2 regions of the Inediibacterium massiliense genome follow, and region 1 is predicted to be linked to the other one. Evidence: a T-box and tRNA genes for the amino acid it is inferred to sense, from the RefSeq annotation. Region 1 holds a T-box; the other holds one or more tRNA genes.
What was found. The T-box of region 1 lies ahead of serS (serine--tRNA ligase). A T-box ahead of a tRNA ligase gene usually reads a tRNA of that ligase, here a tRNA-Ser.
Positions count from the first base shown of each region.

Region 1 (4,063 bases):
AGTGAAGATAATATATATGTAGTTGATTTATCAACGAAATATATCCAAAAGTTTAATGTTGATGGAAAGTATATCACTTCTTGGAAAATAAATAAAAAAAATAAATTTACAAGTTCATACGGTATAGCAATAGATCATATAGGAAATATATATATATCAGACACATATAAAGAACAAATACAACAATTTAGTTCCAATGGAACTTTTATTACATATTGGGGCAGTGCAGGAAATAATGAGGGGCAATTCAACAGTCCTACTAGGATAATAGTAGATAGTAAAGGAAATATATATGTAGTGGATACAGGTAATCATCGTATACAATTTATGGATATGAAATTTCCAAGAACTAATCTCACTACCCTATCTAAATAAAAAGGTTAATTAACTTTCTTAGGGAGTGTAAATCATTCTGTGTATTCTCTCTTTTTATAGCAAAGAATATCATCAGGGACGGTTAAGAACTTTTATCATCAGGGACGGTTAAGAACTTTTATTATTTATAAAATTCAAATGAAATGTTTTTAGGGGTTAGGTTAATGGGGTTTATAATGAAGAAAAAGCATTAACCTTCCCTAAGATTCTTACCTAAGATTCTATTAACCGTCCCTAAGATTCTAAGATTTCTAAGTTATGATTTATAATGATATTAAATACTACTAAGGAGTTTAGCTTATGAATAAAACAACAAGAAATATGCATTGTGTAGCTCTAATACTTGCGGTACTATCTGGAAGTCTATTTTTGATATACTCAATTATTTCTCTTTATCTAGATAAAAATATGATCAATAGTATTCATGCCTTTTTAGCAGGTCTAATAATATTTTATGGAGTTTATATAGTGTTAAAAACGAAATCCTCTCCAAGTTATATGAGAAGAGTATCATTGTTATATTTTTTATGTGTTTTTTCTTTCAAGATTCCATTCGGACTAATAATTTTAATGATAATAATGATTTTATTAGCAAATAAATATAGAAACTTAATTAAGTTTCATAGATGATTTACAACTTAATTAACGCAATACAATGATAATTCTGTTGTGTTCATAAAAACAACCTAAAATATTGAAATTATAATCTTACAAGGTGGTTTTTATAATTTTCTTTTTATGTGTTATTTTTTTAATGCAACATATTACATAGTATATTTGTCATATGTTGATTTTGAAGTGAATGTATCATATAGTTGAACAATAGTAGAATCATCAAAAAAGAACCTTCTCTGACAGGTGTATTGGTATACTACCATTCAATCAAAGAAAGTTCTTTTTAAAATTTTTCAAATATAAATTTATATAAAAGGGATGGAATTATGTTTATCTATTTCTTAATATTTTTAATTCTTCTAAAGACATGTCATCTAAGTGCCTTGCCATATGAGAAAATTCTCTACGACTCATGAATCCTTTTTCAATCAAAATTTCTATAATAGTAGCAATAGCTAAAGTGTTTCTATAATCGATTTCTTTTAAATCACCAATTTGTGCATATAAATCAATATCATACATATTGTTACCCCCCTTGGATATTCTATAATGATTATTATTAACTAAATTTAAAACAAATATACATGATGGAGAAAAATTGTATATGGGTCACATAAATGAATTTTATACATAATATAAAATAGGTCTATTTCTTTAGGAGGAGGGGCTATGCAAAAGGAATATGAGATTACTACAGGAACTTATTGTGTAAAGATTATAAAGTATTTGTTTCAAGGTTTGTTTGCTTATCTACAAAGAAATGATCAAAAGCTTGAAAGAATATATTATGAAATGATGGATTTACATATGGATTATATAGAAAAATACTATGAGGATGAAGAAAAAGAAGAAAAATTAAAAGAAAGTATTGAGGAAATCATAAGTATAGTTTCTATAGTAGATGGGAAAGATTTATTAAAAGTAGGAGATGAAGAATATATAGGATTAAAATTAAGAGAAAATATTATACATGATTTGTATATAGAACTTTGGCTTATAGAAAAAGAATTATATTTATATATATTTAAAGGAAAAGAAAGAAAAGAAGAGATTATTCCATTTTGTATCAATGATCCTTACTTAATTCGATTAGACCAAGTATACGAAGCTTTGAGAGAGAAAAGAATTCCTGGACTTTTATCTTTTGTGAGTGAAAAAGGTTAGGTATAAAAAGATAAACATATTGAAATGATATATATAATATGTTAAAATATCTTAAACATGAGGAAAGACAATGATGGGAAATAGTAAATGATATAGTTTCTTTAGAGAGTCGGTGGAAGGTGCAAACCGATGAAGCTTATGATTGAATCCATCCCTGAGTTACAAACTGAACTAAAAGTAGGTTTTGTCGGGTGCGACCGTTATATCGCTAGAAGGTGGACTGAAATATTCAGCCAACAAGGGTGGCAACGCGGAAGAGTAACCTTTCGTCCCTATTTTTAGGGATGAAAGGTTTTTTTATATTTTTTTATAAAGCAGAAGGAGGAAGGAAAATGTTAGATATTAAAAGACTAAGAACGAATCTAGCTGAAGTAAAGGAATTAGTAGAAAGACGTGGACACGGAGATTATGGAATTCATACAGTGGTAGAATTAGATGAAAAAAGAAGAGGAATTCTCCAAGAAGTAGAGCAAATGAAAAATAGACAAAATACAGTTTCAAAAGAAATTCCAAAGCTTAAAAAAGAGGGTAAGGATGCAACATCAGTTTTAGAAGAAATGAAAGGGTTATCTAATAAGATAAAAGAATTAGATGAAGAAGTAAAAAATATAGAAGCACAAATAAAAGATATTCTTCTAGGTATTCCAAATACACCACATCCAAGTGTTCCTGTAGGAGATAGTGATGCAGATAATTTAGAAGTAAAAAAATGGGGAGAGCCTACAAAATTTGATTTTGAACATAAAGCCCATTGGGATATTGGTACTGATTTAGGAATATTAGATTTTGAAACAGCAGCCAAAATTACAGGTACAAGATTTACTGTATACAAAGGATCAGGAGCTAGATTAGAAAGAGCGGTTGTAAACTTTATGCTTGATCTTCATACAACAGAGCATGGATTTACAGAAATACTACCACCATTTATGGTGAATAGAGATAGTATGACAGGAACTGGACAGCTTCCAAAATTTGAAGACGATATGTTCCATATTCCAAGCAAGGACTTTTTCTTGATTCCAACAGCAGAAGTTCCTGTGACAAATCTTTATATGAATGATATTTTAGATGGCGCTAAACTTCCTATTTATCATACCGCTTATACACCTTGTTTTAGAAAAGAAGCAGGTTCAGCAGGAAGGGATACAAGAGGTTTGATTAGACAACATCAATTTAATAAAGTAGAGCTTGTGAAATTTGTAAATCCAGAAGAATCTTATCAAGAATTAGAAGCATTGCTTTTGGCAGCAGAAGAAATACTAAAAAGGTTAAATATTCCTTATAGAGTCGTTAAACTTTGTACAGGAGATTTGGGATTTAGTTCTGCTTGTACTTATGATATTGAAGTATGGATGCCAAGCTATGGAAGATATTTAGAAATTTCTTCTTGTAGCAACTTTGAAGATTTTCAGGCAAGACGTGCTAATATAAGATTTAGACCAGAGGGAAAAGGAAAAGTTGAATATGTGCATACATTAAATGGATCAGGACTTGCAGTCGGAAGAACAGTAGCTGCTATTTTAGAAAATTATCAACAAGAAGATGGATCTGTAATCATTCCAGATGCATTAAGAGGATATATGGGTGGCTTAGAAAGAATTACAAAATAAGAAGGCCTATAGCCTTCTTATTTTGTATACAAAAACTGTCTTGACTTGTCGCAATTTTCATGAGACGATAAATTAAGAAAATATTTACAATAATGAGACAGACAGAAAAATAAGGAGGAAATAGGAATGAGTGAAAGGGTAAAAGGAATAAGCAAAAAACAAAGTTTATTGGCAGATGTTTCTTTACTTTTAGTAGCGATTATTTGGGGTGGCGGATTTATTTTTATGAAGGATAGTCTAGACATTCTAAAGCCTTTTTATATGAATGGAATTCGATTTACATTAGCTTTTGTCACATT
Region 1 is NZ_LN876586.1:42,572-46,634, forward strand. It holds gene BN2409_RS04080 (6-bladed beta-propeller) at 1-375, shown strand, start outside; gene BN2409_RS04090 (hypothetical protein) at 1,321-1,512, opposite strand; gene BN2409_RS04095 (hypothetical protein) at 1,660-2,154, shown strand; T-box leader at 2,216-2,431, shown strand; gene serS (serine--tRNA ligase) at 2,487-3,764, shown strand; gene BN2409_RS04105 (DMT family transporter) at 3,891-4,063, shown strand, end outside.

Region 2 (4,063 bases), on a different contig from region 1:
GCGGCGTAGCTTAGTTGGCTAGAGCGTCCGGTTCATACCCGGAAGGTCGGTGGTTCAAGTCCACTCGCCGCTACCATTATTAAGGCCCATTGGTCAAGCGGTCAAGACACCGCCCTTTCACGGCGGTAACCCGAGTTCGATTCTCGGATGGGTCACCATTTTAGGGCGCATAGCTCAGCTGGGAGAGCACCTGCCTTACAAGCAGGGGGTCATAGGTTCGAGCCCTATTGCGCCCACCATTTATTTTGGCCCGGTAGTTCAGTTGGTTAGAATGCCAGCCTGTCACGCTGGAGGTCGAGGGTTCGAGCCCCTTCCGGGTCGCCATTTTTATATTAGCTGGTGTGGCTCAACGGTAGAGCAGCTGACTTGTAATCAGCAGGTTGGGGGTTCGATTCCCTTCGCCAGCTCCAAAATGGAGGAATTCCCGAGTGGCCAAAGGGGGCGGACTGTAAATCCGTTAGCTGAGCTTTCGGTGGTTCGAATCCACCTTCCTCCACCAATATGCGGAAGTGGCTCAGTGGTAGAGCATCGCCTTGCCAAGGCGAGGGTCGCGAGTTCGAATCTCGTCTTCCGCTCCAAATGCGGATGTAGTTCAATGGTAGAACTCCAGCCTTCCAAGCTGGTAGCGTGGGTTCGATTCCCATCATCCGCTCCAAATATGGGTTCATAGCTCAGTTGGATAGAGCAACGGCCTTCTAAGCCGTGTGTCCGGGGTTCGAATCCCTGTGGACCCGCCATATAATGGGGTATAGCCAAGTCGGTAAGGCACCAGACTTTGACTCTGGCATCCGTAGGTTCGAGTCCTGCTACCCCAGCCATATGACCCATTAGCTCAGTAGGTAGAGCACTTGACTTTTAATCAAGGTGTCCCGCGTTCGAGCCGCGGATGGGTCACCAAATCCTGGAGAGGTGTCCGAGTGGTTTAAGGAGCTGGTCTTGAAAACCAGTGATTCCGAAAGGGACCGTGGGTTCGAATCCCACCCTCTCCGCCAGCATGGAGAAGTACTCAAGAGGCTGAAGAGGACGGTTTGCTAAACCGTTAGGCCGGGCAACTGGTGCGCGGGTTCGAATCCCGCCTTCTCCGCCATGTAGGGGCCTTTAGCTCAGTTGGTTAGAGCGTCCGGCTCATAACCGGCAGGTCCGGGGTTCGAATCCCTGAAGGCCCACCATTTTTATTTAGGGGTATAGCTCAGTTGGTAGAGCAGTGGTCTCCAAAACCACGTGCCGAGGGTTCAAGTCCTTCTGCCCCTGCCATATATCGGGGTGTAGCGCAGTTTGGTAGCGCATCTGGTTTGGGACCAGAGGGCCGCGGGTTCAAATCCTGCCACCCCGACCATATGGGCTTGTAGCTCAGGTGGTTAGAGCGCACGCCTGATAAGCGTGAGGTCGGAGGTTCGAGTCCTCCCAAGCCCACCATATAGGGGCCTTTAGCTCAGTTGGTTAGAGCGTCCGGCTCATAACCGGCAGGTCCGGGGTTCGAATCCCTGAAGGCCCACCATTCTTGCCCAGATAGCTCAGTCGGTAGAGCAGGGGACTGAAAATCCCCGTGTCGGTGGTTCGATTCCGCCTCTGGGCACCAAAAAAACACATCTATATGATAGATGTGTTTTTTCTATATTGAAAATCAAGTGACGGTTTTTTATTCTAAACGGAAATTCTGAATGAAATGAAAGAATTTCGTTGGCGACATGAGCAATTCCGAGAGGAATATGCGAATTTTTCATAACTTTGCTTATTCGTGAACCGTAAAAATATATCTAAGTAGATCTATAATGAATCTATGAATTTCTGTAAACTTCATAATAGAACCTTCCTTAAATATGACAATATTAGAAGAAATAACTGATGGTGTATTGTCTACAGAATAGGAAAAAGGAAAATCCAATGTATCTATATATAGACATTTGGCTCCTGTAGAGAGTATTCCTTTGTACAGAGGAATTTTTAAAATAAAAGAAGATGATTTTTTCGTATATTCTAAATGAAAAGCATTGTCATAGATAATGTAGTCTTTTTTTATTTTTATATCTGAATAAAATCCATCCAATTGGAAATATCCATTTTTTATAGATGGATGAAAAATATATCCTATGTTTTTGTCAGATATATGAAAAATATGAGGAAAACATTCTAATGTATAATCTATAGGGGCTTGATCTAAAATACATAAAGCCTTTGAAAAATAATATAAATCATCATAATTATGTAAAAGAATTAATTTTTTTAACTGTTCAGCTTGATTTTTTTCATATTCTTCATAAAGAGAAACACTTTCTTTTCCAGATATTTTATCATTTCTATAAATTCCTAAATGCTCTTCTAATGATTTTAGTTTACAATTATTAAACTGAAATAAATCCTTTGTTTTTTTTACCCATTTTAATAAATCTAAACTTTTATGTTTCTGTATACAATAAGTTATTTTATGAAATTGAAATCTTTTATTTAAAAATGGAATATCAAAAGTGTCGCCATTATAGCTAATGAATAGCTGAAACTTTTTTATTTCTTTTTCAAAAGCTTGTAAAATCTCTATTTCTTCTTTTCTATTTTCACAAAAAAATTGTTTCATAGTGATTTGACCATTTTGTATATACAAAAGTCCAATAAGTATGACTTGATTATGAAGAGAACTAAGTCCTGTAGTTTCAATATCGAATAAAGCAAAATTAATATCTTCATATGACAATAAAAAGTTTTTAGGCAAATGAATGGACTCTTGTATTTTATATTCTAAAATTTCCAATAGATACATCTCCTTTTGAATAAAATCATGTAATTTAAAATAGCTTATATTTCTATATTATAAATGATATTACTTTTAAAAGGCAAATAAGCTTTTTACATAGAAAAGACATATATTAATAATAGGAGTGAGGTGATCAAATGGATTTTTTAGATAAATTAGCAGATAAAGTTACATCGGGAACAAAAATTTTATCTCAAAAGACAGATGAGGTAATTGAAATAGCAGAATTAAAGTTAGAACTAAAAAATATAGACAAACAAATACAAGCCATAAAGGTTTCTATTGGTGATATCATTTATGAATATTTTTTTAGTAAAAAAAATGATATGCCGATTACAGATATTCAAGTAAAATGCCGACAAATTCAACAAATAGAAAGAGAAAGAAACAATATAAAAAGAAAGTTAAATGCATTAATGGGACTGGAATATTGTAGCTACTGTGGAATTGCGTTTGAAGAAGATGAACATTATTGTAAAAATTGTGGGAGAAAAGTAATAAAATCATAAACTGTTGAAGGAAAATGAGGAAATATGTAGAAATTAACAAATGTATTTTTATATATTTTCTGAAAGAGGGGAATCGGATGAAATTTATAGATATACATGACATAAAGCCAGGAATGATGCTAGCTCAAGATATTATAGGAAAATATGATTTGATTTTTTTGACGAGAGATACAATTCTTACAGAAGAACATATTGAAAAAATACAAAAGATGAATATTTATTATATATGTGTAAAAGAAAAGGAAGAAAATATAGATGAAGAATTATCTAAAAGATTAAAAATTATACCGGATATAAAATTGAGACAGCCTTATATGAAGAGTCTTTCAGATTTTAAAAAAGTTTATGAAGAGGTAGGATTAGGTAAAAAAATAGAGGTGGAAATGATAAAAAATGCTACATTACCCCTTATTGAGGAAGTGGTAGAGGATAATAATATATTGTCTAGATTAAGAAGATTAAAAGTAGTAGATGATTATACTTATAAACATTCTATTAATGTATGCATTTTGGCTACTATGATTGGAAAATGGTTAAATTATACTCAAAATGATCTAGATCAATTATCCATTGCAGCAATTCTTCATGATATTGGAAAATGTAGGATAGATTCTCGTATTATCAATAAACCAGATAAATTATCAGAAGAAGAGTTTCAAATTATTCAAGCTCATCCTACTTTAGGGTATGAAATTTTGGCACAGGAAAGATGGAATTTTGATATATGTTGTGGAGTCTTGCAACATCATGAAAGAATGGATGGAAGTGGGTATCCATTAAAGATCAAAGCAAATAAAATTCATGA
Region 2 is NZ_LN876587.1:1,632,378-1,636,440, reverse strand. It holds tRNA gene BN2409_RS16580 (tRNA-Met) at 1-76, shown strand, start outside; tRNA gene BN2409_RS16575 (tRNA-Glu) at 84-158, shown strand; tRNA gene BN2409_RS16570 (tRNA-Val) at 164-239, shown strand; tRNA gene BN2409_RS16565 (tRNA-Asp) at 248-324, shown strand; tRNA gene BN2409_RS16560 (tRNA-Thr) at 336-410, shown strand; tRNA gene BN2409_RS16555 (tRNA-Tyr) at 415-499, shown strand; tRNA gene BN2409_RS16550 (tRNA-Gly) at 504-578, shown strand; tRNA gene BN2409_RS16545 (tRNA-Gly) at 582-655, shown strand; tRNA gene BN2409_RS16540 (tRNA-Arg) at 661-737, shown strand; tRNA gene BN2409_RS16535 (tRNA-Gln) at 743-818, shown strand; tRNA gene BN2409_RS16530 (tRNA-Lys) at 822-897, shown strand; tRNA gene BN2409_RS16525 (tRNA-Ser) at 904-992, shown strand; tRNA gene BN2409_RS16520 (tRNA-Ser) at 997-1,087, shown strand; tRNA gene BN2409_RS16515 (tRNA-Ile) at 1,093-1,169, shown strand; tRNA gene BN2409_RS16510 (tRNA-Trp) at 1,179-1,254, shown strand; tRNA gene BN2409_RS16505 (tRNA-Pro) at 1,260-1,336, shown strand; tRNA gene BN2409_RS16500 (tRNA-Ile) at 1,340-1,416, shown strand; tRNA gene BN2409_RS16495 (tRNA-Ile) at 1,422-1,498, shown strand; tRNA gene BN2409_RS16490 (tRNA-Phe) at 1,504-1,579, shown strand; gene BN2409_RS16485 (ribonuclease H-like domain-containing protein) at 1,733-2,746, opposite strand; gene BN2409_RS16480 (hypothetical protein) at 2,887-3,258, shown strand; gene BN2409_RS16475 (HD-GYP domain-containing protein) at 3,336-4,063, shown strand, end outside.
Region 2: it has a tRNA-Ser gene. The T-box ahead of serS (serine--tRNA ligase) is inferred to sense a tRNA for this amino acid. The anticodon was not compared.